Linked DNA regions of Chelatococcus sp. YT9. The protein of the gene in region 2 interacts with the protein of the main gene of each other region in a pairwise test. Links are inferred from orthologs where the notes say so. Each region holds a gene or a part of one and is shown on either strand. Other genes may lie near its edges. The genes, in order: lpdA and KIO76_RS11765.

The links.
Region 1: the proteins of KIO76_RS11765 (region 2) and lpdA interact in binary tests that used the Escherichia coli proteins (3 or more experiments, as listed by UniProt). The link is inferred for Chelatococcus sp. YT9 from one-to-one orthologs.

Annotation. Positions count from the first base shown.
Region 1 is NZ_JAHBRW010000001.1:1,683,621-1,698,246, forward strand. Bases 8,219-11,209 are described here. They hold lpdA (dihydrolipoyl dehydrogenase), read right to left. Parts: upstream 10,422-11,209; coding sequence 9,015-10,421; downstream 8,219-9,014. Other genes in these bases: KIO76_RS07570 (VOC family protein), read right to left, coding at 8,219-8,259; KIO76_RS07575 (hypothetical protein), read left to right, coding at 8,427-8,570; KIO76_RS07585 (SDR family oxidoreductase), read right to left, coding at 10,451-11,194. Outside these bases: KIO76_RS07535 (M20 aminoacylase family protein), read left to right, coding at 1-75; KIO76_RS07540 (hypothetical protein), read right to left, coding at 560-1,090; KIO76_RS07545 (hypothetical protein), read left to right, coding at 1,058-2,200; KIO76_RS07550 (DUF4214 domain-containing protein), read left to right, coding at 2,397-3,716; KIO76_RS07555 (primosomal protein N'), read right to left, coding at 3,735-5,933; KIO76_RS07560 (tyrosine recombinase XerC), read left to right, coding at 6,090-7,118; KIO76_RS07565 (hypothetical protein), read right to left, coding at 7,142-7,684; more of KIO76_RS07570, read right to left, coding at 7,792-8,218; odhB (2-oxoglutarate dehydrogenase complex dihydrolipoyllysine-residue succinyltransferase), read right to left, coding at 11,293-12,534; KIO76_RS07595 (2-oxoglutarate dehydrogenase E1 component), read right to left, coding at 12,626-14,626. UniProt on the Escherichia coli protein: Lipoamide dehydrogenase is a component of the glycine cleavage system as well as of the alpha-ketoacid dehydrogenase complexes.
Region 2 is NZ_JAHBRW010000001.1:2,569,884-2,584,595, forward strand. What follows is about bases 4,967-8,043. They hold KIO76_RS11765 (ATP-dependent helicase), read right to left. Parts: upstream 7,679-8,043; coding sequence 5,255-7,678; downstream 4,967-5,254. In the rest of the region: KIO76_RS11735 (aminopeptidase P family protein), read left to right, coding at 1-1,363; KIO76_RS11740 (AzlD family protein), read right to left, coding at 1,430-1,732; KIO76_RS11745 (AzlC family ABC transporter permease), read right to left, coding at 1,761-2,582; KIO76_RS11750 (AzlC family ABC transporter permease), read right to left, coding at 2,874-3,659; KIO76_RS11755 (AraC family transcriptional regulator), read right to left, coding at 3,706-4,563; KIO76_RS11760 (hypothetical protein), read right to left, coding at 4,709-4,897; KIO76_RS11770 (hypothetical protein), read left to right, coding at 8,318-8,617; KIO76_RS11775 (FAD-binding oxidoreductase), read left to right, coding at 8,764-10,194; KIO76_RS31590 (AsmA family protein), read left to right, coding at 10,453-14,304; KIO76_RS11785 (ribbon-helix-helix domain-containing protein), read right to left, coding at 14,313-14,567; KIO76_RS11790 (DUF4169 family protein), read right to left, coding at 14,564-14,712. UniProt on the Escherichia coli protein: A helicase with DNA-dependent ATPase activity. Unwinds DNA duplexes with 3'-5' polarity. Translocates on single-stranded DNA with 3'-5' polarity. Initiates unwinding more efficiently from a nicked substrate than double-stranded DNA.

The DNA.
Region 1 (14,626 bases), 880 kb from region 2 along the record:
AACGATGAGATCGTGACGGCCGGCATCGGCTATTGGGCGAGCCTCGTCGAGACACGCTGTCGCGCTCCCGCTTGACGCGGCCGCGCTCGCCGCAGGCATAGCAGGGAACCAATAGCATAGGGTCCGGCGCTTGCGCATGATTGCCGCGCTTCTGCCCGCGCACCCGGCTGGCCTTCGCCGCCGGGTTGCTGGCGTCTATTGTCAAGCAACATCATGGCCGCGCGTTCGTGGCGGCACCTCGAGACATCGCGGGAGCGTGGCTCCATGTGGTCATTTCAATAAGTGCCTCATACCGAGCAATTTCGAGAAGAATTCTCGCTGAAATAGAAATTCCAGGAAAGCGCATTGTAATTACTTCTATTTATAAATAAAAAAGTAGATCTATATAGTATATCACCACAAGAAAATGTGTGAGGCTATATTCCACGCGTGATAATTCACGCGAGGGAATGTGATGAATCAAATAACTGAAAACAAAAGATTTAAGCGCGAAGACATTGAGCTTCTTGAAACCGATGAGACATATAAGCTGGAACTCGAAGCGATTCGAAAGAAGGCGCTAGAGAGATTGCAGAAGAAGGCCGAAGCTAAGGCTAAGGCCGAGGCCGAGGCGGCGCAGAAGCTCGCGGATGAGCAGAAGGCCAAGGCCGAGGCCGAGGCGGCGCAGAAGCTCGCGGATGAGCAGAAGGCTAAGGCCGAGGCCGAAGCGGCGCAGAAGCTCGCGGATGAGCAGAAGGCGCAGGCCGAGGCCGAGGCGGCGCAGAAGCTCGCGGATGAGCAGAAGGCTAAGGCCGAGGCCGAAGCGGCGCAGAAGCTCGCGGATGAGCAGAAGGCCAAGGCCGAGGCCGAAGCGGCGCAGAAGCTCGCGGATGAGCAGAAGGCGCAGGCCGAGGCCGAGGCGGCGCAGAAGCTCGCGGATGAGCAGAAGGCTAAGGCCGAGGCCGAAGCGGCGCAGAAGCTTGAGGCGGAGCAGAAGGCGCAGGCAGAGGCCAAAAAGCAGGCATGGGCTGATGCCGTCAGGCAGGAGATCGAGCGCCGCCTTCCGGAACAGGAAGGTATGCTGAACGATGCAAGTGCCAAGTTTGTGCATAGGCTCTTGAAGAGCAATACACAGGATTACGAAGACCTGACATCGGTCATGGCGAGGATCCGGAAGGACCTCGAAACTTCATCCGCTGAGAGCGTGAAATTGGAGCTGGATAAGGCTACACAGGCATTGGCAAAGCTGAAGGCTCTCCAGCCGGAGATCCAGGAGGCGATGCAGAAGGACCTGCAGGAGCAGATTGAGGCCCTTCGGCAGGAGGTACGAAAGCCGGAACTCCCTGAAGCGCCAGACTTAGCCCCTGGCACGCCGGTGTGGCTCATTGCGGTGAGGGAGGCGGCCCTGGAGCGCGGATCTGAAGCGTTCGATGTCGTGGTGAAGCAGGAGCCCACATATTGGAACCAGTGGCAGGAGAGGGCGGTTCAGGAAGAAAATACCTTCGGGGATGCGATCGCCGCCGCATCGCAGGCGTACGTGACCGAGCTGAAGCTTGCGGCGGAGAAGGCGCAGGCGGAGTCGGATGCAAAGTCCTTCAAGATCGAAGCAATCGGCAATGCGAGCGACATCTACAAGCTGGATGCATCCGCGTCAGGATCGGTTGATCTTGGAGATGGCAAAGATGCAGTCGAGCTGACGGGCAACAGGTCAGACTATAGATTCAGCAAGGTCGATTCAGTTTGGCATGTGTCCTCGAAAGCAGAAGGTCGTTCTGTCGATCTTCAACTCGTGGACGTTGAATACGTCAAGTTCAACGATGGCATAGTAATCCTGGATGCGACTGAGGAGAATGTCAAAGCTTTGCAATTCGTTAGGGCTATGGGGGGATCGGACGCCGATTTATCCACCATTCTCTATGCCGCTGAGAAACTCGATTTTTACAAACCTGAAGCCCTCATAAAGCACCTCCTGCCGCGGCTCCAGCTTGATGATAGCGATCTCGTGCCCTACCGCAGTGAAGACTATGTCAAGCAATCCTACCGCCAAATCTTCGGGCGAGAGGTTGATGAGGGTGGGTTGAAACACTGGACAGTGGAATCACAGATGATGGATGAGGCCAAATTTCTCTACACTCTTTGCCGTTTCGAAGAGGCTGAGAACTACATGAAGAAGGCAGTGGCCGTTGACGAGACCGCACATGTCGGCGACGTCTTCGCTTGATATTTAGAATGAGCTAAAGCTGCTACTTAACTGCGGATCTGCGGCGAGGCGCTCCATGGGCGCCTCGTTTCGTTTTACTGGCCGATTGGGCAATAGTCTAGAGGTCGGTGCCATGCGGCTGATATATCGAATATATAGATAAATTCACTTATTCTTTGTGATAATATGAAATTGATTTACGATATTCGGAGAAATTATGAATAAGGACGTGTTTATATTTGACGAATCGGGTACTGTTCCTCAGGAATCACTCGAGGCTCTGAGTTATTGCTATGCACGGGCGGTGGTGGATTGGTTAGCTTTTCTGCCCTCTCCGCATCCGCTCAGTCTCAAACTTACCGTCGTTCCCAAGCTTGAGGGACAGCGTTTCGCCGAGACGCATATAGTTGGTCTGAAGACGACGGCTCGTCGCGGCGACGCGGAAGGAATGCGCCTCATGACGCATTCTGCCTTCAAGGCGATCACGGGCAGCGACAACGATCCCGAAGAAGCTGATATAGATGTAAGGATCAGCCGAGACGTTCTGGAGAAACTATCTTTCGATGGTGCGTTCGATGAGCAGCGGCGCTTCGACGCCACAACGCTGTTCCATCATGAGGTCGCCCACGCTCTCTTCATGACCGGTGGGGTGGGGCCCGGGAGAGGTAATATTACCGGCTGGGATGGCAATATCGCCATGGTGGATGGCGCTCCCCGCTTCATAGGCGACAATGTTCTGGCATTGTTTCCCCACGGTGTACCCCTCGACAATGACAGAGTCCATGTCGAGGAAACGTTCGCTGCGCAGTATCATTCAGCGCTGGGGCCGAAGGCTCCAGAGAACAGCGCTGAGGGTCTCTCATTTCTTGATCTGGCTATTCTCTCGGACTGTGGTCTGCCGACGCCTCTCGATGACCGGATGACCTTGGGGGATTGGAACCAGGGCGAGATCGACATGGGTGAAGGAGTCGATACCATCGTCGTCCAAGCGACGCGGAATGCATATACCATATCCTATGAGGACGATGGCATCCGCCTCCATCTGAATGCTCGGTACTTTCCAGCAGGGAAACCGGAGGAGGGATTCGCACCCGAGTTGAAGTTCATCAATACTGAGAGAATTCAGTTCGCCGATACCATGCTCGCGCTGGATCTGGATGGGAACGCGGGCAGCGCCTATCGCTTAAGCAAGGCGGTCTACGGCGACAATCTGCCAGGTAGGGTTGTCGCCGAAGGATTGGGCGCTCTCGACAAAGGCAAGACGTGTCAGCAGTTGGCCTGTGATCTCGCCGCAACGGATCAATTCGCCACCCGCTTTGATGCGGTCGAGGACGATGGGCTGATAAACCAATTCTATCGGGAGATCCTCGGACGGGAGCCGGATGTCGCCGGCAAGACGTTCTGGCGAGAATGCATGCAGGACGGACTCGGCAAGGAAGGGCTCCTAAGCCATTTTGCCCAATGTCCCGAATACAAGGAGATCACCGCCACCGAGCTCGGCCGCGTCCTCGCTATCAGCACGGGTGATCTCCCGTGATCCGGCAAGAGCGGTAAACTACAGAAAACTCTGCGGATCAACGTCGATGGTCACGCGGATGCGTTGCGGCGGGCGCGGCGCGCGTGCGAGCCAAGCCCTGAGATAAGCCTGGAGGTCGGTCTCGCGGGTGGCACGAACCAGGAGGCGGAAACGATAGCGGCCGCGCACCAGCGCCAGCGGCGCCTCGGCAGGGCCGAACACATGCACGTCCTGCGGCGTCTCGGCTGTGCGCGCCAGTGCGCGGGCGTGGGCCTCGGCCTCGTTCCGGTCAGGCGCCGCGACGATGATGCCGGCGAGCCGGCCGAAGGGGGGCAGGCCCGCCGCTTCGCGCTGAGCGATCTCTTCCCGGTAGAAGCGTTCGGCATTGCCGGAGAGCAGCGCCTGCAACACGGGGTGGTCGGGCTGGAACGTCTGGATGAGTGCACGGCCGGGCTTCTCGAAACGGCCGGCGCGCCCCGTCACCTGCTGCAGCAGCTGGAAGGTGCGCTCGGCGGCGCGCGGGTCGCCATTGGCGAGGCCGATGTCGGCATCGACGACGCCGACCAGCGTGAGCCCCGGAAAGTTGTGTCCCTTGGCCACCAGCTGGGTGCCAATGACGATACTGAATTCCCCGTTGGCCACGGCCTGGAGTTCGTCGCGCAGCCGTTCCGTGCCGCCCGGCATGTCGCTCGACAGGACGATACTGCGCTTGTCCGGAAAATGCTCGGCGACTTCCTCTGCCAGCCGTTCGACGCCAGGCCCGCAGGCGGTCAGCGCATCCACCGTGCCACACGCCGGGCAATTGTCTGGCCGCCTTTCGATGTGGCCACAATGGTGGCAGACGAGCGCGCGGCGGTAGCGATGCTCGACCAGCCAGGCTGAACAATTCGGGCACTGGAAGCGATGCCCGCAGGACCGGCAGAGAGTCAGCGGCGCATAGCCGCGGCGGTTAAGGTAGAGCAGCGCCTGCTCGCCCTGGTCGAGCGTCTCGCGCATCGCGTCCACAAGCGGTGGCGACAGCCAGTGGTCGCGCGCGGCCGGGCTGCGGCGCAGGTCGATCGCGTGGATCGTGGGCATGGCGCGGCCGCCGAAGCGTTCGGGCAGGGCGAGATAGCGGTACTGCCCCGATTGCGCGTTGACCTTGGTCTCGATCGATGGTGTCGCCGAGGTGAGAATCACGGGAAAATTTTCGATGCGCCCGCGCACCACGGCCATGTCGCGGGCGTGATACTGCACATTGTCTTCCTGCTTGTAGGCCGTCTCGTGCTCTTCATCGACGACGATGATGCCGAGTTCGCGGAACGGCAGGAACAGAGCCGAGCGCGCGCCGACGACGACACGCACGTCCCCAGCGGCGACGCCAAGATGGATACGCTCGCGCCGACGGGCCGCGACGCCCGAATGCCATTCGGCTGGTCTCGTCCCGAAGCGGCTGGCGAAGCGCTCCAGGAACTGGGCGGTCAAGGCAATTTCCGGCATCAGGATGAGCGCCTGTTTGCCACGCGCCAGCGCCTCAGCGATCGCCTCGAAATAAACCTCCGTCTTGCCGGAGCCGGTCACGCCCTCCACCAGCGTGACGGAGAATGCGCCCTTACCCACGGTCTGCCGCAGGGCATCCGCGCTTTCCTGCTGGACTAAGGAAAGGTTCGCCTGGGCAAAGGTTGGGTTGGGCGGCAGCGCGACCGGCTCCTGCGCCAACGCCACCGTCTCCAGCGTGCCCTCGTCGACCAGTCCGTTCACCACGGCCTGGCTTACGGCAGCTTCTTCGGCCAGCGCCTTCTTGGTGAAGACGAGCCCCGCCTGGGCCAGCGCCAGCACGCGTTGACGTCCTGGCGTCACCCGGGCAGGCGGCGGCCCGGCGAGCCGCACACCAACGCGAACTGCTTCCGGGCGGCTCGGGTCGGGCATGCGGAGCGCAAGCCGCAGGGCAAGGCCGCGCGGCGAAACGGTGTACCAGGCAATCCATTCGACGAGCTTCCGCAGGGCCGGGCCCATGGGCGTCGTATCGACGCGACCAACGACGGCTTTCAGGTTGCCGCCTTCGCCGGGCCGCGTTTCCCACACGACGCCGACGGTCTCGCGCGGCCCGAGCGGCACCACGACCACATCACCCGCGCTCAGGTTGAGCCCCGCCGGGACCTTGTAGGAATAGGCCGTATCAAGCGCGACGGGCACGAGCACGTCTACGACCTGGCCGGACGATGCCTTGATCGTGGGGCTTGCCTCGGTGATGCTCATGACGTTCAGATGCTGATGGCGGCAGGGCTCATGAGGGCAGGCATAGCACTGCCGGCACAGATGTTCACCCTCGACGCGCGAGTGCGGCGCGAATGGCGTTCAGCCTCAACCGGCGCCGTTCACCCGCGATTAGGACGAATCATGGATGATGATGGCATGTCGAGACATCAGCCGAGACGTCATCAGCTTCCGCGCACCGATGATTCGCGAGCGCCTTCCTCGCCAGACGGCGAGCCGGACGAGACGGGTCGAGCGAACGACGCCGGGCAGGGTCTCTTCGTCGCAACCACGACCTGGCTATCATATCTCGCCGCCGAGCGCCGTCTGTCGCCCAAGACAGTCGAGGCCTATGGGCGTGATCTCAGGCAATTCCTGACCTTCCTCACCGAGTACCAGGGAGAGCCGGCCACCTTGCGCACCATCGCGGCCCTTGGCCCGGCCGATATCAGGGCATTCCTCGCGGCCCGGCGACGGGATGGCATCGGCAGCCACTCGCTGATGCGCCAGCTCGCGGCACTGCGCTCCTTTGCGCGGCACCTCGAACGGAGCGGTCTGGGCAATGCGTCTGCCTTCGCGGCGGTGCGTGGCCCCAAGGTGAAGAAGAACTTGCCACGCCCACTCGCGGTTACGGCGGCGAAAGCCGTCACGACAATTGAGAGCAGGGCGGGCGATGATCGGGCGGAGTGGATCCTGGCGCGCGATGCGGCCGTACTGGCGCTGCTCTATGGGTCCGGGTTGCGGATCAGCGAGGCGCTTGGTCTCCAGCGCCGTCACGCACCCGTCGACGGGCAGATGGATATTACGGTGACGGGCAAGGGCGGCAAGACGCGCAGCGTGCCCGTGTTGCCGCAGGTATCGCGTGCCATCGCGGATTACCTCGCGGCCTGCCCCCACCCCTTGCCGCCAGAAGGGCCGCTGTTCGTGGGAACGCGCGGTGGCCCGTTGTCGCCGCGGATCATCCAGCTCGTCATGGAAAATCTGCGAGGCGCGCTCGGGCTGCCCACCAGCGCAACGCCGCACGCCTTGCGTCATTCCTTCGCAACGCATCTCCTCGGTCGTGGGGGAGATCTCAGGGCCATTCAGGAACTGCTGGGCCACGCCTCCCTGTCGACGACGCAGAACTACACGAAGGTCGACGCGGCAAGGCTGCTCGCCGCCTATGATGCCGCTCATCCCCGAGCATGAAAGGTTGGGCGAGATCTGCCTAATCAGGCGGTTCTGCCGAAGCGGCGGGCGCGCCGGCGCAGATGTGTGATACGGCGCCCAAGCTGGCCCTGAACGCCAACGCGAAACCGTACGGCGGCGATGGCTGCGTGGAGCGCCCGGCGCGCGGGCTCGGTCTGGCGGTGGGCCCAGGCGCGAATGTCCAGGAGATGCCGGTAAAGCCAGGCGAACCACCACAGTTCTAGCAGCTTTCCGCGGCAGAGCTCAAAGAGGTAGGCCGTGACGCCGAGCCCGAGCATCTTCGCGGCGACAAGCAGACCAACGGCCAGGAACCAGTGCTCATTGGCGAGAAGCCAGAGGGCGAGAAGCTTGATCGGCAGCAGCAGGCTCGCGGGCACGATGAAAAGCGCGGCCACGGCCAGCGGGGGCAGGCGATCGATGAAGGCGGCTAACGTCCTCGTCCATTCCGCCCACGGCAGGAGACCGACGAGCGCGGCCACGACGGGTGCGAGCCTGTCCCACAGCCAGGCTTCCACCAGGAAGAGCACAGCGAGAAGGAACCACAACGGCTTCAGCAAGCGGCGCATCGATAATGTCCTCCAAGCATCGCCATCCGCTCGTGCCCGCCTTTCGTGGTGTTTGCAAGGCATTCCGACGGCTTCCGGGTGGCCGCCACAGCCGGCGGCTGAGCTTGTCAGCTCATGCCATAGAGGTCCTTGGCGCGCCGACGCATTTCATCGTGCGAAATATCCTCGATGCGGGTGGAGACCCACCAGATATGCCCGAAAGGATCCTTCAGCTTTCCGCCGCGATCGCCGTAAAACTGGTCTTCGACCGGCTTCAGTATAGTCGCTCCTGCGGCTTCCGCCTTGGCGACAGTAGCATCCGCATCCTTGACGTAGATATGCAAGACGACCGGTGAACCGCCGATGGTTTCCGGGCTGAGCGCCCCGTACTCCGGAAATTCGTCGCAGAGCATTATGCTGCCCTGGCCGATGGCGAGTTCGGCATGGCCGATCTTGCCCGCTGGATCGGAGATCTTCAGCGTTTCCTTGGCGTCGAAGACCTGCCTGTAGAAGGCGATGGCTTCGTTCCCGCGGCTGACGCAGATGTACGGCGTCGGGGCGCCGTTGTCCGGAATGGAGTTCACGCTTCCTGCCATGACCATTCTCCTCCTATCGCACACTATTGCGTGAGATGCCTGATGTTAGGGCAGAACGATACCCACCCCCATCTTGTTCTCTACGATATGCCGTGTAGCCTGCTAAGGGGCCAATTTGGGGGAACCGATCCCTGGGTTGGGCCCAGGACCCTTGAAGGAGAAAGACGATGCGTTCACTGATCCTCGCCTTGACCCTCGCCGCCAGCGCGGCTTTTGCCCCTGCCGCTTTTGCGGATTGCGGCCCGAAGCATACCTCGTCGCTTGACACCCAGCAGTCGATCCAGGCTCCGTCGAGCACACAGACAGGCTGACGCCGACTCTCACCGGCGCCACCACAGACGACCTCCAGAACGAATAGCAGCCGTCCTCTGCCGAGGCGGCTGCCTTTTTTATGGGCCTGACAATCTCGCGTAGACCCTCACCCTGTCCCTCTCCCTCTGGGGAGTAGGAATGCCGAAGGTCTGGTGCCGTGGCCGGCCTGGAACGGTTCTTGACCTCTCCCGGCGGCAGAGGTCGCGCCGTAGGCGCGGGTGAGGGCACCCGCTTCAAAGGAATGATCAAAGCCCGTCCCAAACCTCCCCGGCGACCATCGTGCTGCCCGGGGAGAGGTCCGCGCGGACAACAGATGCCTCGCCCACTCGGCGGCCGGAAATCCTCTCGTTGTCCCTTCCCCCTGACGGCATTTGCACAGCCTTGGTATAAAAAATCCCCGGCGCGAGGCCGGGGATCAACATCTCCAGTGAAGTCCGGCGCGTTTACATGTGAATAGCGCGCTTCTCCACGGCCAGAGCCGCTTCCTTCACCGCTTCCGAGCGGGTCGGGTGGGCATGGCACGTGCGGGCGAGATCTTCCGACGAGCCGCCGAATTCCATCAGCACGGCCACCTCGTGGATCATCTCGCCGGCCTCGGGGCCGATGATATGGCAGCCGAGCACCCTGTCTGTCTTCGCGTCCGCCAGGAACTTCACGAAGCCGTCGGTGGTCTGGTTCACCTTGGCGCGGCCGTTGGCCGTGAAGGGGAACTTGCCGACGTTATAGGCGATGCCGGCTTCCTTCAGTTCTTCCTCGGTGCGGCCGACGGAGGCGACTTCGGGGAAGGTGTAGACGACGCCGGGGATGACCTCGTAGTTCACATGGCCCGCCTTGCCGGCGAGGATCTCGGCCACGGCGACGCCCTCGTCCTCGGCCTTGTGGGCGAGCATCGGGCCGGCAATGACATCGCCGATGGCATAGACGCCGGGAACCTTGGTGGCATAGTGGCCGTCCACGACGACGCGGCCGCGCTTGTCGAGCTCGACGCCGAGCTCAGCGAGGCCGAGGCCATCGGTGTACGGCGTACGTCCGATCGCCACGAGCACGATGTCGGCATCGAGCGTCTCCGCAGCACCCCCGGCGGCGGGCTCGACGGTGACCTTGGCGCCGCTTTTGCCCGTCTCGACCTTGGTGACCTTGCTCGACAGCTTGAAGGAGAAGCCCTGCTTGGACAGGATGCGCTGGAACTGCTTCGCGACCTCGCCATCCATACCGGGCAGAATGCGGTCTAGATACTCCACCACCGTGACCTCGGCACCGAGGCGTTGCCAGACCGAGCCAAGCTCGAGGCCGATGACGCCGGCGCCCACGACGATGAGCTTCTTGGGTGCCTTGGTGAGCTCGAGCGCGCCGGTCGAGGACACCACGACCTTCTCGTCGATGGTGACACCGGGAAGCTTGGCGACATCCGAGCCGGTCGCGATGACGATGGACTTCGTGGCGATCGTCTGCACCGAGCCGTCCTCGGCCTTCACAGAGACCGAACCGGCGGCCGGAATGCTGCCGGTTCCGAAGAAGACGTCGACCTTGTTCTTCTTGAGCAGGAATTCCACGCCCTTGACGTTGCCGTCGACGCCTTCCTGCTTGAAGGCCTGCAGCTGCGCGATGTCGATCTTCGGCGCCGATACCCCGATGCCCATTTTGGCAAAGGCGTGTGAAGCCTCGTGGAATTTCTCCGAGGCGTAGAGCAGCGCCTTGGACGGGATGCAGCCGACGTTCAGGCAGGTGCCGCCATGGGTCTTGCGCTTCTCGACGACGGCCGTCTTCAGGCCGAGCTGGGCGGCCCGGATGGCGCAGACATAGCCGCCCGGTCCAGTACCGATGACGACAAGATCGTAAGCGTCAGCCATTTCGTGTTCTTTCCTTCTTACAAACTGCTTCAGCGGCCGCCCGATACATCGATCGTCGTGCCGGTCACATAGCTGGCCTTGTCGGAGATGAGCCACAGGATCGCGTCCGCGACCTCGTCAGCACTGCCCTCGCGGCCCATGGGAAGCATGCTGCGCATCCGCGCGACGCGGCCGGGATCGCCTCCACTCGCATGGATATCCGTGTCGATGATGCCTGGTCGGACGCCAGAAACGCGGATGCCCTGATCGGCGACCTCGAGGGCGAGCCCGCGGGTGAAGCTGTCTATGGCGCCCTTCGCGGCGGCGTAGTCGATGTATTGGTTTGGGCCGCCCAAGGCTGCCGCGCGCGAGGACACATTGACGATCACGCCGCCCCGGCCGCCGAAGCGGGTGGACATGCGCCGCACGGCCTCGCGAGCGGCGACGAGGCTGCCCACGACGTTCACCATCATCATGCGTGTGATGCGCTCGACCGACATGTCAACGAGCGGCGCCGCGCGATCGACGATGCCGGCGTTGTTGATCAGCCCCGCGAGTGGCCCGAGCTTGTCAGCCTCGGTGAACAGATGGATGACGTCGGCTTCACTGGCAACGTCACCCTTGACCGCAACGGCCGTGCCGCCAGCCGCTGTGATGAGCTCCACGACGCTCTCGGCAGCCGCGGCGTCGGACACGTAGTTCACGACCACGCGGTATCCCGCGGCCGCGGCCTTGAGCGCGGTGGCGCGGCCGATGCCCCTGCCACCGCCTGTGATCACCAGAACGCCATCCATCGCACCAGCCTTTCCTTCAGAACCTCACCGCGAGTCCCGGTTCTGGATCGAAGCGGTGGTCCCGAGCGACCAGCGCCCAAGCGACTATAGAGTCGGGATCAGAGGTCCAGCACGAGACGTGTCGGATCCTCGAGGTTTTCCTTGATGCGGACCAGGAACGTGACCGCTTCCTTGCCGTCGATGAGACGGTGGTCATAGGACACCGCGAGATACATCATCGGCCGCGCGACGATCTGGCCGTTCTTCACCACAGGCCGCTGCTCGATGCGGTGCATGCCGAGGATCGCAGACTGCGGCGCGTTGAGGATCGGCGTGGAGAGGAGCGAGCCGTAGACGCCGCCGTTGGAGATCGTGAAGGTTCCGCCCTGCATTTCCTCGATGGTCAGCTTGCCCTCACGCGCGCGCTTTCCGAACTCGGCAATCTGCTTCTCGATGCCGGCGATCGACAGCTGGTCAGCATCGCGGACCACCGGGACGACGAGACCCTTGTCCGTGCCGACGGCCACACCGATGTGATAGTAGTTCTTATAGATGATGTCCGTGCCGTCGATCTCGGCATTCACGGCCGGCACGTCCTTCAGCGCCTGCACGCAGGCCTTCACGAAGAAGCCCATGAAGCCGAGCTTCACGCCGTGCTTCTTCTCGAACACGTCCTTGTACTGGTTGCGCAGGTCCATGACGCCGGACATGTCGACGTCGTTGAACGTCGTCAGCATGGCGGCGGCGGACTGGGCTTCCTTGAGGCGGCGCGCGATGGTCTGGCGCAGCTTGGTCATGCGGACGCGTTCTTCACGCGAGGCATCGTCTGGGGCCGAGGGTGCGCGCAGTTGCACGGGCTGAGCCGGCTGGGTCGCCGCGCCGGTGGAGAGCGCGCCGAGAATGTCGCCCTTGGTCACGCGGCCATCCTTGCCGGTGCCCGCGACCTTCGCGGGATCAAGGCCGGTTTCGGCGGCGATGCGGCCGACGGCAGGGCCGTTGTCTCCCTTGGCGGCGGCGGGGGCCGCTGCTGGAGCAGGAGAAGGAGCTGAAGCCGGCTTCGCTGCGGGCGCATCGGCCGGGGCTGCCTTGGCCGGGGCTGCCTTGGCGGGAGCAGCACCTGCGCCGCCTTCGGTGACGGAGCCGAGCAGGGCGCCAACCTCGACAGTGTCGCCTTCCTTGGCCGTGATCTCTGCCAGAACGCCGGCGGCCGGAGCGTTCACTTCCAGCGTAACCTTGTCGGTTTCCAATTCCACGAGCGGCTCATCGGCCTTGACGGCCTCGCCCTGTTTCTTGAACCACCGGCCGATGGTGGCCTCCGTCACGGATTCGCCGAGTGTCGGCACACGGATTTCGGTCGCCATGATGTTCGCTTCTTACTGTCTGCCGGCCGGGCCGGATGGATGACGATCTAAGGCCTTGCGGCCAGTTTGGTTGGCGGGACGATGGCTTCCCTCAGGAAGCCAACGCCTCGTCGAGGAAAGCTTGCAGCTGTGCGAGATGCTTCGACATCTGGCCGACAGCTGTTGAAGCCGAGGCGGGACGGCCGACATACCGCGGACGCTTTGCCTTGAGTCCGGAATGGTCGAGGACCCATTCGAGATAGGGCTCGACGAAGTTCCACGAACCCATGTTCTTGGGTTCTTCCTGGCACCACACCACCTCTGCATTGCGGAAGCGGGAGAGGATGCCGGCAAGCGTCTTCGCCGGGAACGGATAGAGCTGCTCGACGCGCAGGAAAAAGATGTCGTCGATGCCGCGCTTCTCGCGCTCCTCATAGAGGTCGTAGTAGACCTTGCCGGAGCACATCACGACCCGGCGGATCTTCTCGTCCTTGACGAGCTTGATCTTCTCCTTCGGCAGACGCTCGGCGTCGTCTCGGAGAATACGGTGGAAGCTCGTGCCCTCGGCCAGCTCGTCCAGCGTCGAGACGCAGCGCTTGTGGCGCAGCAGCGACTTCGGCGTCATCAGGATGAGCGGCTTGCGGAACTCGCGCTTCAGCTGCCGGCGCAGGATATGGAAATAGTTCGCCGGGGTCGTGCAGTTCGCGACCTGCATGTTGTCCTCGGCACAGAGCTGCAGATAGCGCTCCAGGCGGGCGGAGGAATGCTCCGGCCCCTGGCCTTCGTAGCCATGCGGCAGCAGCATCACCAGGCCGGACATCCTGAGCCACTTGCGCTCGCCCGAGGAGATGAACTGGTCGACGACGACCTGGGCGCCGTTGGCGAAGTCGCCGAACTGCGCCTCCCACAGGGTGAGCGCATTCGGCTCAGCCAGCGTGTAGCCATATTCAAAGCCAAGCACGGCCTCTTCCGAAAGCATCGAATTGATGACCTCGTAGCGCGCCTGGTTCTCGTCGAGGTTGTTGAGGGGCGTGTAACGATCCTCGTTTTCCTGGTCGAGCAAGACTGAATGGCGCTGGCTGAAGGTGCCCCGCTCGACATCCTGGCCCGACAGGCGAACCGGATGGCCTTCGAGCAGAAGCGAGCCGAAGGCAAGCGCCTCGCCCGTCGCCCAATCAATACCTTGGCCTTCCTCGATCGTCTTGCGGCGGTTGTCGAGGAAGCGCTGGATCGTACGGTGCAGATGGAAGCCTTCCGGCACCTTCGTCAGACGCTCGCCCATGGTCTTGAGCGTCGCTTCCGGCAGGCCTGTCGCACCGCGGCGCGGATCATCGGCATCCTCGCGGACAGCCTTGAGGCCCGACCAGCGGCCATCCAGCCAGTCAGCCTTGTTGGGCTTGTAGGTCTGCGCCGCTTCGAACTCGCCCTCGAGCTTCGCGCGCCACGCGGCCTTCGCTTCCTCAACCTCGCTCTCGGCCAGCACACCCTCGGCCACGAGCTTCTTGCCGTAGATCTCCAGCGATGTCGGGTGCTGGCGGATCTTCTTGTACATGATCGGCTGGGTGAATGCCGGCTCGTCGCCCTCGTTGTGGCCGAAGCGGCGGTAGCAGAACATGTCGATGACGACGGGCTTGTGGAACTTCTGACGGAACTCGATCGCGATCTTCGCGGCGAAGGTCACGGCTTCCGGGTCGTCGCCATTCACGTGGAACACCGGCGCCTCGACCATCTTGGCGAGATCCGACGGGTAAGGCGAGGTGCGCGCGTAGCGCGGATTGGTCGTGAAGCCGATCTGGTTGTTGATGATGAAATGGAGCGAGCCACCGGTGCGGTGCCCCTTCAGGCCGGACAGACCGAGGCATTCCGCCACGACGCCCTGGCCGGCGAAGGCCGCGTCGCCATGAATGAGCAGCGGCAGCACCTTGGAACGCTCGACTGTGTCGCCGAGCTGGTCCTGCTTGGCGCGGACCTTGCCGAGCACGACAGGGTCGACGATCTCGAGATGCGAGGGGTTGGCGGCGAGCGAAAGGTGGACGCGGTTGCCGTCGAACTCGCGATCCGACGAGGCGCCGAGATGGTACTTCACGTCACCGGAGCCTTCCACGTCGTCGGG
Region 2 (14,712 bases):
GTTAGACTTGGTGTGGAGCGATCGTCCGGCTGCACCCGCGTCACCGGTCGTCGTTCATCCGTCGGAGTTCGCGGGCGAGGCTGCGGATGCGAAAGTAGCCGCCGTGCAGGAGGCGCTCTCCAAGGCGCGTGTCGGCGCCCTTGTCATCAGTGATCCGCATAACCTTGCCTGGCTCTTCAACATCCGTGGCGGCGACGTCAGTCACACGCCCCTCGTTTTGGCCTACGCGCTCCTGCCGGCGCAGGGACGCGCGACTTTGTTCATCGAGCCTGGGCGTGTCGATCAAGAGGTTCGCGCCCATCTCGCTGGTGTCGCCGATATCGTCTCGCCGGCGGCCTTTAACGAAGCTCTCGCGGCGGTCGCGGCCAAGGGAGCGCCAGTACGCCTCGACGCTGCGACAGGTGCGATGGCGCTGAAACAGGCGATCGAGCAGGGTGGCGGCAGGGTGGATGTCGGCGCGGATCCCATCACGCGATTGAAAGCTGTTAAGAATGCCGTGGAGCAGCAAGGCAGCCGCAGCGCCCACCGCCGCGACGGCGTGGCCATGGCGCGGTTCCTCGCCTGGTTTGCCCGGGAGGCGCCCGGCGGCGCTCTCACAGAGATCGCCGCGGTCGAGGCGCTCGAGGAGTTCCGCCGCCAGACCAACGCTTTGATGGACATCTCTTTTCCCACGATCGCAGGGGCCGGACCGAACGCGGCGATGCCGCATTATCGGGTCACGAGGGCGTCTGACCGAAAGATCGAGCCGGGGATCTTCCTGGTCGATTCCGGCGGCCAGTACCGCGATGGCACCACTGACATCACCCGTACCGTGAGCGTCGGTGCGGTCACGGATGAGATGCGCGATCGGTTCACGCGCGTGCTCAAGGGACATATCGCGGTCGCAACCGCGATCTTTCCGAAGGGCACGTCAGGCGCGCAGCTCGACGCTCTGGCGCGCCTCTCCCTCTGGCAGGCGGGAACGGATTTCGACCATGGCACGGGCCATGGCGTCGGCTCCTACCTCTCGGTGCACGAAGGGCCGCAGCGCCTGTCGAAGCTGGGGACCGTGCCGCTGGAGCCCGGCATGATCCTGTCCAATGAGCCCGGTTACTACAAGGAGGGGGCCTACGGCATACGCATCGAGAATCTGATCCTTGTGGAGCCCCGTGAGGTGCCCGGCGGCGAGCGGCCGATGCTGGGATTCGAAACTCTCAGCTTCACGCCGATCGACCGCGCATTGATCGATCCGTCGCTCATGACGGACGATGAGATCGCGTGGCTTGATGCCTATCACGCGGATGTACTCGCCCATATCGGGCCGCTCGTGGATGGCGAGGCACTGCAGTGGCTGCAGGAGGCGACGCGGCCGCTCCAGTCCTGAGCGAGGCAAACAGAGGCTGCATCACGCGCAAAACTGCGGAGGTTTTGCGCGTGGGACGACGGGCGTTCAGCCGGCAATGGCCCGGAGGCCGACGACGGCGAGAACCCCGATGGCGACAGTGGCGAGGAGGGGAAGTCGCGTCGCGGACAGGGCGGCGATCGCCGCCGCAATGGTCTCCGGCCAGCCGGTCGCCAGCGCGCTGGGCGCGATCACCGCGACGAGCACCGCCGGCGGAATGGCGTCAAAAGCCGCTTTCGCTCGTCCCGAGAGCGTGAGCCGCCCCGCAAGCGCGATGCCGGCGATGCGCGTGAGATAGGTTACCCCCGCCATCGCGAGAATCGCCATGAGGGCGGAGCTGTCGATACTCATGGAACTGGCAATACTCATGGGCGGCTACTCATGGGCGGCTTCCTGACGGGCAGTCGAGCGGGGCGCCGGGATCGAGGTTGGACAAGGCGTCGGCGATGAGGCTGCGCTCGGCGGGATCCGCGACAAGATCTCTCGGCGCAGTGAGATAGGCCACCGTCAGCCCCACCATCGCTCCGATGACGATGTGCCAGGGGGCACCCAAGGCCACGTAGCTCAAGGTTGCCGTGACGCAGCTCGCAAGAACGGCCGAGAGCGCCGTGCGGCTTGTCGTGAACCCGGCGATGAGGCTTATCAGGAGCGCCGTGAAGGTGAAGTCCGCTCCGATCGCGCAGGGGTCGCCCAGGCAGTGGCCGAAGCGGGCGCCGATATAGGTGCCTGTACTCCAGACGATCGGGATGACGACAGCCAGTGAGAACCAGAAAGCCGGTGTTAGCGGGTGGCTCAGAACGCGCCTTTCCGAGAGCGCCCAGGCCTCGTCCGTCAGGAAGAAGAAGGCGATGAACCGCTGACGGGGGCTGAAGGCGTGGGTTTTCGGCGCGAGGGATAGACCCATCAGGACGTGCCGCGCGTTGATCAGGAAGGTGGAGAGCGCGATTGCCGCGACCGGCATCGGGTCCAGCCATAGGTCCATCGCCGCGATCTGGGCTCCGCCTGCGAACACCAGGATGGACATCAGGCCCGCCTCCAGCAGCGTCAAGCCTTTCGCGCTGGAAAGGGCGCCGAAGAGCAGGCCGACGGGCATGACAACGGCGGCAACGGGCGCCACAGCTTTGAGGCCGTCGCACCATTCACATCTGACCGCTCGATGCGCGAGGCGGTTGGCCGCAGGCCGGGTCGGGGCCCCCGTCATGGGCGTTCCGCCGGGTCGAGTATGCTGGCTAGACGCAAAATGTTGCAGGTATTCACGGTCCACGTTTTATTTTTATCTGAATAACGCATCAATTTTCTCCTCACTTCCATCCTGTTGCGAGAAAAAATTGCCCCTCCGGGGGGTGCGCGAAAGATAGTGAAATGCCCGTTCGGAACGATTAAAAAAATATTGGTGGTTGTGCTTAGAAGGCGTCAATTTGCGTATATGCGTGAGAGCCGAGATCTTTAGTCTAAGCGCTTTATTATTTATAATCATGTGAATATGGTTCTGTTATTGCTTTGAGCCTGCGTTGCAGGTCATCGAATTCGGCGTGGTCTCCTTGACATCCTCGGTCTCGGTCTCGGTCTCGGGCGCGGTCGCATAGGCTGCGGCAATGCCCGCCATCGCGCCCGCCGCCACGTGCCAGGGTGGACCGAGCGCGAGATAGGTGAGGGCGGCTGCGCCTCCGCTTGCGGCGATGGTGATCGCCGTCGTGCGCCCCCTCCAAAACCCCGCGATCAACCCGATGAAGAGCGCGGTGAATGCGAAATCGGCGCCGATGCTTCTGGGATCGCCGAGCAGTGAGCCGACTGCCGCGCCGACGAGCGTCGAGCCGACCCAGGCCGTGGGAAGCAGCGTTGCCAGGGCAAACCAATAGGCCGGGGTCAGGGGAGCGGCGACGGCGCGTCGCTCGGCGAGCGCCCACGTTTCGTCTGTGAGGAAATGGAACCCGAGGTACCGCTGGAGGGGCGAGAACAGCTGCGTCTTGGGTGTGAGCGAGGCGCCCATGAGCACATGCCGGGCATTGATCAGCAGGGTTGAGAAAACGAGGGCTGCTATAGGGACCGGCGCAGCCCAGAGTTCTATCGCGGCGAACTGGGAGCCGCCCGCAAAGACGAGCGCGGACATCAGCCCTGCCTCGGCGACGGTCAAACCCTTGGCGCTGCAAAGCGCGCCGAACAGAAGCCCGATCGGCACCGCGGCGATCGCCACCGGTATGATCGCGGCAAACCCCGCGCGCCATTCACGGTTGCGGGCATGGTGGTGTAACGGCGTGTGCTGTCCGCGGTCCAGCATGGGCAACCTCGAAGGTGCGAGGGAAGAACGTCAGAACATGTCGTGCTCAGGATACCGCTGCCCGGTAGGCGCCCGGGGTGATGCCAATGCGGGCCTTGAAGGCCCGGGTAAGATGGGCCTGGTCGCAGAAGCCCGTGGCTGCCGCCGCTTCGGCTGGCGTAGCGCCGCGCCGCAGGGCCTCTTGGGCGGCGATGACTCGCCGGTCGACAAGGAAGGCATGCGGTGTCATCCCGGTCTCCTGGCGAAAAGCGCTGATCAGACGATGGCGCGGCAACCCCGCTGCAGTCGCCAGATGGCTGAGCGAGAGATCATCAGCGTAGTGGTCCGCGATCAGGCGCCCGATCTGCGCGACCCGATCCGCCTCCCGTCCCCTCGTGGCCGGCGGCCTGATCTGCGCATGTCGCGCCAGGCAATGGGCATAGGCGCGATAGAGCAACTCCTCGCCGGCTTGGACGTCTGACTGCGCATCCATTGCGACATGGGCGGCCACAAAGAGCGCGACGCCAGCCGGATCGTGGACCACCGGTTCCGGAAAATAAGGCGTCGCTGTCACCTCTTTCTCGCTGATCTCGGCGGCGATCTGGCGCAACAGCTCGATGGACGGATAGCTCATCCGGTAGCAGTAGCCGTCCCCATGGGGGGCGCCGTCATGGACCTCGTTGGGGTTGACGAAGACGAAGTCTCCCGGTCCGGCATAGCCGCGCATGCCGCGGACGGTCCATGTCTCGCAGCCGGCGATGACGGAGCCTATAACGAAAGTGTCATGCGTGTGGGGTACGTAGCGATAGGTGCGGAACGTCGCAGTCAGGCAATCGAGCGCCGCGAAATTCGGACAGGCAAAGAAGCGTGTGCGCTCCCCCTGACTCAGGGCGAAGATGCCCATGGCTTCGTTGGTGGCTGACATGGGCCCGTGCTGCGTTGCGTTTCCTTCCACGCGCGAATTTTAACGCCGCAGATTTCTCTGTCTTGAAAAAAAGTTATGGCCGGCTCAGGCCCTGCCCGAACCGACCGCTGTTGCGCCGTTTCGCCGCCAACCTGGCGGCATCAGCTTATTTCCGGGTCTGTTGATCGCGGTCCTTGCCAGCGCCGGGCGCAGACTGCGGGTTGTGCTGGCCAGAGGAGCCAGACGCGCTCTGCGTGCCGCTGCTCTGCGTGTGACCCTTTGAAGGATGCATGTTCTTCTGCATGTCCTTCTGGCCCTGCTTGCCTTCATGTCCACCTTGGTTCGGCATGATCATCTCCTTATGATCCTATGCGTGACCCGATGTGCCGGCGAAACGTCGAGGGGATCTTTACCGTGTACTCCGCCCATCACCGGCGCCATTAAAATAGCTGGGGCGGAACTTTGTTCCGTGATTTATTTTAAGACTTGGAGTAGAAACACGCGAAAATGTAATGCGCCGGAAATATGTTTTAATGTTGGATTTTATGTGCTTGCGAATTTTCAAGCATAAAGCCTAGATTAAGTTTCCGCCGATCTGTAAAGATCAAGTTTCCCACCGCGCTATATTTTCCTTCGCTTCGTATGCCGGGTACCTGCGGGCCGCGATGGAGCGGCCCGTTGAAGGTCATCGCCGATGATGAAGCGTGGCGGCTCAGCCTTGTCTCTGGACGAAGCTGTCCAGCACCATCTTGCGACCGGCCTTGTCGAAATCGACGGTCAGCTTGTTGCCATCGACGGCCGCCACGGAGCCGGGCCCGAACTTGATGTGGAATACGCGGTCCGAGGGCGCGAATTCGGAAGCCGGTCCCGATGACTTGGCGACGAGCTCGCCCTCGATAAGCAGGCCGCCACGCCCGGGACCTGACGAGCTCCCGTAGCCGCCCCTCCCTTGCGCGAAGCCTCCGCGGCTGCCGCCACCTCCAAGTCCGCCCTTGTTCTGGGCGCGCTGCCAGCCCGGCGTGGCGTAGGACGATGAGAACGATTCCACGTCATCGAAGCGGCTTTTGCCGTAACCGCCGTAGGAGAAGGCGGCAGGGGCCTCGGTGACCTCCACATTGGCTTCAGGTAGCTCGTCAATGAAGCGGCTGGGGATCGTCGCGTTCCACAGGCCGTGGATTCGGCGGTTGGAGGCGAAATAGATCTTGGCGCGGCGCCGGGCACGCGTGATGCCGACATGGGCAAGGCGGCGCTCCTCTTCCAGCCCTGCGCGCCCGCTCTCGTCGAGGGCGCGCTGATTGGGAAACAACCCTTCTTCCCAGCCGGGCAGGAACACCGTGTCGAACTCAAGTCCTTTTGCCGCGTGGAGGGTCATCAGGCTGACGCGGTCTTCCGTGTCATTCTCGACGGCATCCATGACCAGCGAGACGTGTTCCAGAAAGCTCCGGAGGTCGGGAAATTCCTCAAGGCTGCGGACGAGCTCCTTGAGGTTCTCCAGCCGTCCAGCCGCTTCCGCGGACCGGTCCTTCTGCCACATCTCCGTATAACCGGACTCCTCCAGGATCATCTCGGCGAGTTCCGTCTGCGGCGTACTGTCGATCAGCGAACTCCAGCGCGAGAAAGCTGCCAGCAGCTCGCGCAGGGAGCTGCGCGGCTTCGGCTTCAGCTCCTCTGTCTCCACGATGAAGCGTGCCGCTTCCATCAGCGGGATCCGCGCTGCCCGGGCATGGGCATGGAGCACCTGCACGGTCGCATCGCCGAGGCCGCGCTTCGGCGTGTTCAGGATGCGTTCGAAGGCGAGATCGTCAGCAGGCTGGGCGACGCAGCGGAAATAGGCCAGCGCGTCGCGGATCTCCATGCGCTCATAAAAGCGCGGACCGCCGATCACGCGGTAGGGTAGCCCGAGTTGCACCAAGCGATCTTCAAGCTCGCGCATCTGTGCCGAAATGCGCACGAGGATGGCGATCTCCGAGAGATTGTGACCCTTTGCCTGCAAGGCCTCGATTTCCTCGCCGACAAGGCGCGCTTCCTCCTCCGAATCCCAGGCGCCGGTGATCGTCACCTTCTCGCCTGGCTCGTCGTCGGTGCGCAGCGTCTTGCCAAGCCGCCCTTCATTGTGGGCGATGAGATGCGAGGCCGCGGCAAGGATATGGGCGTGCGAGCGGTAGTTCCGCTCCAGTCGCACCACCACGGCTCCCGGAAAATCGTGCTCGAAGCGCAGGATGTTGTCGACCTCCGCGCCACGCCAGCCATAGATCGACTGGTCATCGTCACCGACACACGCGAGGTTGCGCTGGCCAGGCTCGCGCCCCTGGGCGAGCAGCCGGAGCCAGAGATATTGCGCGACGTTGGTGTCCTGATATTCGTCCACCAGCATGTAGCGGAAGCGCTTCTGATACTGGGCGAGGACGTCCGGATGCTCGCGGAACAGCCGGATGGTCTCGGTCAGGAGATCCCCGAAATCCGCGGCGTTCAGGATCTTCAGACGTTCCTGATAGTGACGGTAGAGGTCAGTGCCGCGGCCATTCGCGAAGGCGGCGCCCTCGCCGTGTGGCACCTGGTCAGGGCCGAGCGCGCGGTTCTTCCAGCCATCGATGAGACTCGCAAGCTGGCGCGCCGGCCAGCGCTTCTCATCGAGATTGGCGGCTTGGATCACCTGCTTCAGGAGGCGGATCTGGTCATCCACGTCGAGAATGGTGAAATCGCTGCGAAGGCCGACGAGTTCGGCATGGCGGCGCAGGATCTTGGTGGAGATGGCGTGGAAGGTGCCGAGCCAGGGCATTCCCTCGGCGGCCGGGCCGACCAGCAGGCCGACACGCGCCTTCATCTCCCGCGCCGCCTTGTTGGTGAAGGTGACGGCGAGGATGTCGGAAGGCCGCGCCCGGCCCGTCGCGATGAGATGGGCGATCCGCGTGGTCAGCACCCTCGTTTTGCCCGTGCCGGCGCCGGCGAGCACCAGCACCGGCCCCTCCGTGGTCTCCACCGCGAGGCGCTGCTCCTGGTTGAGGCCAGCAAGATAGGCGGCGGGTGCGGCCTGCGCCCGGGCGCGCTCGCTGAGGCTCCCGCCGCGCGGCGCGAGACGTGTGTCGTCCGGCCTGCCGTCAAGCTGAGGATGGGTTCTATTGATGCCTTGATTCATATGGCGACCTTGGACCAAAACGCGAACGGCGTCGAGAGCGCCATTGAGCTCGTATCCGGCAGCGGAACTTCGATCGCCAGAACGAGCGCGCTAGCGGCCAAGCTCTGAAGTCATCGCGACAATAACAAGAAACGAAGGTCGCCACGCTGCGGGCTCAGACACTCGATCTGTGTAGTCAAGTCATGAACGACAATTTTCGCGCGAGATCCAGCCGTAAAGCACGATACATGGATATATGTTCGAGCCTCGTCAACCTGGCGAGGCTCATAGGCCTTTGTGGAGCCGTCGCAATCTGGTGCCACACAGTTCATTTCAACGCTGCACAGGCGGAAGATGCGGATCGGAGCGAGTTCGAACGCGATTTCCGGAGGCAGAATGAAATCATTATGAAGCATATGCAGAACGCGCTCGACCGGCAGAAGCAGCAACAGAGCGGGCACCGCCAGATCGAGCGGGAGTTCAGACGATCGCTCGACCGGGGCATGCACTGACGCCTGTGCGGCCGATCTTGACGCCAGACGGGAAGCGCTCCCCACAGCCTTCAACCAATCAACATGCCCTTGGTGGCGGTGGCGTCGGCCACCATATGTAATAACGTCCGCCCCGTGTGGGGTAGAGGATAGATGGAGGCGGGGCAAGATGTGGCAGAGATCGGTTGAAGAGGTGGCGGTCACACCCGGTCAGCGGCTTCTCAGACTTACTGCAGGGGCGTTCCTGACGCTGGTGGCAACGCTCTCGTTTGCTTATGCCCAAAACGATGCGCAATTCCAGCGCGAGTACCAGCGACAGAACCGCGCCATCGAGCGTCAGTTGCAGGACAACAGTCAGCAACAGCTCCAGCAGCAGCAGATGAACCAGATTCGCAACCAGCAGATGCGGCAGCAGCTGACACCTCCGCCCTATGTACCGCCGCCGCCGGTTCAGAATTTCCGCAGATAGGCCGCTCTGCCCTTCAGCCGCGAGAACAACGAAAGGCTGTTTCGGGAGCCGATACCTTGTTTTCGTTTCGACACCGTCCGCAAGCGCAGCTAAAAGGGCCCTTGACCATGCCGCGGCTGCGCCTCGAATGTCGCGGGTGAGGCAAGATGAAGGGGTCGATCGAGATGTTGCAAGCCGCGCCAACCGCCACTCGTCCTTCTCCGGATGCGGTCGCAGCCGTGATCAAGGTGCTGGCCGCCGACTTCGGGTCGCGGCTGGTGACGAGCCATGCGGTCCGCGAGCAGCACAGCAACACGTTGACCTGGGTACAGAGCCAGCCCCCGGATGCCGTCGTGTTCCCCGAGACGACTGAGGACGTGGTGGCGATCGTGAAGCTCTGCGCCGAGCATCGGGTACCGGTCATTCCCTTCGGGACGGGCACGTCGTTCGAGGGGCATGTGAACGCGCCGCTTGGCGGGATCTCGGTCGATACCAGTCTGATGAAGAAGGTCATCGCGGTCCACGCGGAGGATCTCAGCTGCGTGGTCGAACCCGGTGTCACGCGCAAGGAGCTCAACGACTTCCTCCGCGATCAGGGCCTGTTCTTCCCGATCGACCCCGGTGCGGACGCCTCCATCGGCGGTATGACCGCGACGCGTGCCTCCGGCACCAATGCCGTGCGCTACGGCACGATGAAGGACAATGTTCTGTCCTTGACTGTGGTCACGCCCGAGGGGGAGGTCGTCAAGACTGCGAGCCGGGCGAAGAAATCCTCCGCCGGCTATGACCTGACGCGCCTCTTCGTCGGGTCAGAGGGCACCCTCGGCATCATCACATCCATCACCCTCAAGCTGCATGGCATTCCTGAGGCTGTATCCGCCGGCATCTGCCCGTTTCCCTCGGTCCACGCGGCCTGCGATGCCACTATCCTCACCATCCAGACGGGTTTGCCGGTCGCTCGGATCGAGCTTCTGGACCAGACCATGGTGCGGGCGGTGAACCTGCACTCGAAGCTTGGCTTGCCGGAGAGTCCGTTGCTGTTGCTGGAGTTTCACGGCACGGAGGCGAGCGTGCGCGAGCAAGCGGAGCGCTTTGGCGAAATCGCCGAGGACCTCGGGGGCGGGCCCTTCATCTGGGAGACCAAGGCGGAAGATCGCTCCCGGCTCTGGCAGGCGCGCCATGACGCCTACTGGGCGACCCTCGCCCTCCGGCCGGGCGCGCGGCCAGTGCCCACCGACGTTTGCGTGCCGATCTCGCAGCTTGCCGATTGTGTCGAAGAGACTCGGGCTGATATTGCTGAGATCGGGCTGATCGCGCCGATCGTTGGCCATGTTGGCGACGGTAACTTCCATGTCCAGCCGCTTGTGAACACCGATGATCCGGCCGAGATCGAAGTGTTGGAGGCATTTCTGAAGCGCCTCGTGATGCGCGCGCTGGCCATGGGCGGCACCTGTACCGGCGAGCACGGGGTCGGTCAGAAGAAGATGCACTATCTCGAGGCGGAGCATGGCGCGCCGGCGCTTGATCTGATGGCGCGAATCAAGCGGGCGATCGATCCGCTCAACATCATGAATCCCGGCAAGATCGTCGACGTTTAATGCGCAGATGCCCTCGAAATGCCAATCGGGGGCGCTATGGTGTGGCAAGTTGTGCCGCAAGATGTGTTCGCTGCACGGTGTGTGGGTACCGGCGCGGCGACTCACGGCGCAGCTCATACCGTTTTGGCCAAAATACTTGGTGTCCCTCGCCATTTTTTGACGGGAACCCGTTACTATAGGTCTGACCGTGGTGGCCGCCTGGCCGCGTTCTCTCGCAACCGACTGCCCATGACCGACTGATCCCATGAGTCTAGAAGCGTGCGCGATATCCTAACGATCATCGCTGGCCTGATTGTCCTCGTGCTCTGCGCGGCTCTCGCGGTTCCCTATTTCATCGATTGGGACGCGCGACGCGGGGACGTCGAGTTGGCGCTGTCGCGCGCGCTTGGGCTCCCGGTCATAACGCAAGGGGACATAAACCTGAGGCTCTTGCCTTCGCCGCGGGTGGTGTTGGGCCGGGTCACCATTGGTGCGCCGGCGGCGGGGCGGCCGGGTATCACGGCCAACGCGCTGTCGGTGGAGTTGGAAACGGCCGCATTGCTGTCGGGCGCGGTCCGGGTTGTCGAAGCACGGCTCGAGCGACCGGTGGTCACCGCCGTGGTGGGCGACGACGGACGTATCATGCTCCCCGAGCTCAACAACTCGATCCCAATGCCGATCACCGCTTTCGGGATCGAGAAGCTCGTCGTGGAAGCGGGGCAGCTGCGTCTGATCGAGGCCGAGGGCGGCGTCCGCGATATCGGACCGATCAGCGGCGAGATTCAGGCTACGGCGCTAGCCGGTCCATGGCGGATCGCCGGGCGCGTAGGGAACGTGCCGCTGCGCCTTTCCACCGGCACGATCGACGCCGAGGGGCGCCTGCGTGTCAAAGGCGCCATTGGCGAGCTGACCTCGCCGCATCTCGACATTGATGGCGATCTCCTCCTCGCCGCAAGCACAACCGCAAAAGGCGGTTCACGCGTATTCGCGCCCGGATTCAATGGCCGGCTTGGCGCGGTGATACCCTTACCGCCGGCCGAGATGGTGCGTGCCGATAGCGCGCAGGACGCAGCCCAACAGCCGCCCGCACTGATGGTCACAGCGACAGTGACGACGGTGGGGCGCCGTCTGAAAGCGGAAACCGTCGAAGTCACCAACGCAGCCGGTGGCTCCGGCCTGGCGCTGGGAGGTGCCGGGGAGCTCGATTTCGGGCGGAGCGGCCCGTCATTGTCAATGGCTCTGACGTCACGCCGCCTGGAGATCGCGCAAGGCACCGATCTCGCGGTACGCACCGGCGAGATCGGGGAGCGTCTTGTCTCGATCCTGCCTTCGCTGAAGGCGTCCATCGGTGTCCAGGCCGCGAGCTTCGCCATTGCGGGTGAGGAAATTGGGCCGCTCGATCTCGTCGTCGGCCGCGAGGGCGGCAAGGCTACGATCGAGCGCTTGCATCTCGCCGGGGCGGGGGACGCGCGGCTGGAGGCGTCCGGCACCGTCGACTTTGGTGCGGAGACGGCCTTTTTGGGGCGTGTGCAGTTCGGCATCAAGGAGCCGGCGCGCCTCGCCCTGTCTCTTGGCCGCATTGGTTTTCCCAGGCCGCTGATGGAGGCAATCGCTGCGCTGCCGGCATCGCGCGGCGTCGCCGATCTCTCCCTGTCCTCGGCGGTACTCGCCGCGCGCAACATCCGCTTCACCGCGGGCGATGCGACGTTGTCCGGGTTGTTCCGCTATACGCCACCGACGGGAGCGGAGCGCGCCCGGTTTGACGCGCAACTCGCCGGCAAAGGGCTTAATCTCGCGAATATGCCCCTGCTGGACGCCGGCATGGGTGGGTTGACAGATGCGGACCTCGGCCTGTCGATCGATCTTGAGGCACCTCGCTTCGGGACGATTGCTTCCCCGAGCGGACGACTGAAAGCCAGAATCACGCGTGATGCCGAAGCCTTGACGATCGCCAGCGCCGAGATGACGAACGTCGACGGCGCGAATATGAAGCTCGCGGGCCGCATCGGCCGCGATGGCGGGCAAATCGATGGAAGCTTGTCGGCTCCGCGGCCGGCCGTCATCGCGGCGCTTGCTTCGCGTTTCCTACCGCCGTCCTTCAACGAAACATTGCAGCGGATCGCGCCACTGGCCGCCCCGCTGACGCTTGCCCTGAGAGCCGAGAGGCGGGATGCGCAAGGGCCTGTGGTCGCGACCCTTGAAGGGCAGGGCGGCGGTACGGCGTTCCGGACGGCTCTCAGTCTGCCTGCGCCTGGAGCGGATCAGGCTGCGCAAGCTGGCGAAGCTAGCATCCGCATGGATCTTACGGCTCGCGATGGTGTCGATCTGCTGCGGCAGCTTGGCGTCGATGTCGTACCCCTTCCCGGCACGGGCGAAGGGCGACTCGTCTTGGACGCCAAGGGTCGGACCCTCGCCGATCTCGCCGGCACGGCGGAGCTGCGGGTGGCAGGCGCGACGCTCTCGGTTGCCGGAGGCCTCGGTGGACCTGTTCAGCCCGGTGGACCTGTTCAGCCCGGTGGGATGCCACCGCTTGCGCAGGGCAAAGTGAAGCTCGCGACGAGCGACCTCGCAGCTTTGGCGCAGGTGCTTGCGCGATCATTTCCGGGCCTTCAGCCAGGGACGGCCGCGCATCTCGAGGCGGACGGCCGCCTGTCCCAGGAGGGTGTGGTCTTTACCGGCCTTAAGGGCGACGTCGGGGGCGCCGCCGTTGAGGGTCGCCTCGCCATCAACGAGGCTGGCCAGATCGACGGCGCGCTGAAGGTGCCGCAATTAAGGTTCGCGGATCTCGCCGCGCTGGCATTGGGGCCGGTACCTCCACCTGGGAAGGGGCAGATCTGGCCGTCACAGCGCTTCGTTCAGGCGATGCCGCCGGTGTTCGGCAAGTTGGAACTCGGCTTTGGCCGGCTAGACGTCGTTGACGGCGTTGCGCTGGCGGAGGGCAAGCTTGTTCTTGATCTCACGTCCGATGCCATCGCCCTCCGTGATCTTAGCGGGCGTTTCGGCAATGGTTCCGTGCTCGCCAATGTGAAGCTCCAGCGGCAGGGCAGCCTTGCTGCGCTGACCGGCAATGTGGCGCTCAAGGATGTGGAGGCGGCCGCGATCCTGGGCAAGGGCGTTGGAGGGCGGCTTTCCGGCCGCATGGAAGCGGGAAGCTCGGGGGAGAGCGTCGCGGCCCTGGTCGCCAACATGTCCGGTGGGGGCGAGCTGCGTAGCGTCGGCTCGTCTATAGCGCGGCTCGATCCTGCCGGGATGGGGCGGGGTATCGGCAAGCTCATGGCGCAGGATCCGATCCGCGCGGAAGCGACCGTGGTCCGCGACACCGTCGCGCGCGAGCTCGATGCATCGAACTGGCCGCTCTCCGAAGCGGTGATGCCTCTCACGCTGGCGGGCGGAACATTGCGCTTCGGGCCGGTCACGATCGAGGATCGAAACGTGCAGTTGCGGCTCGCGGGCTCCGTGGAACTTGGACCGCTCACCTTGGACGCGCGCGGTTTGATGGTATCGAGACAGCTGCCGGCCGGCTGGAGCGGTGCCGCTCCCGAAATCGCCGTGTCATGGCGGGGGCCCCTGACCGCTCCCAGCCGCAGCGTTGAGGCTGCCGCGCTCGCCAATGGACTTGCCGTCATCGCGCTCGCGCGCGAGCTCGACCGGATCGACAAGCTGGAAGCGGACGCAAAGGAGCGGGCCGAGCGGATCCGCCAGCTTCGTCTGGAACGAGAGCGCTTGGCGGCGGAGAAGCGGGCGGCCGAGCAGCAAGACGGCCAGGAACGCAATAGCCCGGATGGTGGCGGCTCGGACCCGGCGACAACCGGGGGCACAAACAACCTCCCGTTGCAGGCGCCGCTGCCGCCCGCCGTGCCGCCCGTGCCGGTCTCACCGCGTTCGGAGCTTCCGACGATCGTGCCTTCCTTCGTGGGTGACGAGGACACGGCAATCGGTCGGGGAGAAGGAGAGGCACAGGAACGCGCCTCGCTGAGCAGCCATGGTGTTCGACCAGTCCAGCCTGTCCGTGTTCCAACAAACCCCGCTGCGGTAGGCATGTCCATGACAACGGGCACGCAACCCCTGGCGCGGCCCCGGACAACCGCGCCGCTCGACCTTACCCCGCCGGGTTCTGCTCCCTTGCGGTAAGGGAGTTCTCAGTTCACGGAGCGCTTGCGATAGTGCTCCAGGATCGTGACCCGAATGGCCGAGGACAAATTATTACCGGCGCGGCCCGCATCGATCGCCGCGATGAATTCCGCGATAGGCTGCTTGTTTTCTGCGGCAATTTCCTTCAGCGCTTCCCAGAATGGCTCTTCGAGCGAAACGCTGGTGCGATGGCCTGCGATGACGACTGATCGCTTCGCGACCAGGTTAGGCCCCGCGGCGGATTTCTGATTGGTAGCCATCATGATGTGGGTTCGCCATCGGCGCTCCCTTCAACGCGGGGCGGCCGCTCCAGGCGATGGCCGTCGAGCTGGCGCTTGTCGCGTTCGTCCTGAACGTCCCGAGCCCGGCGCAGAGCTGTTGGCTCTCCGAACCGGGCGCGGTTAGTGT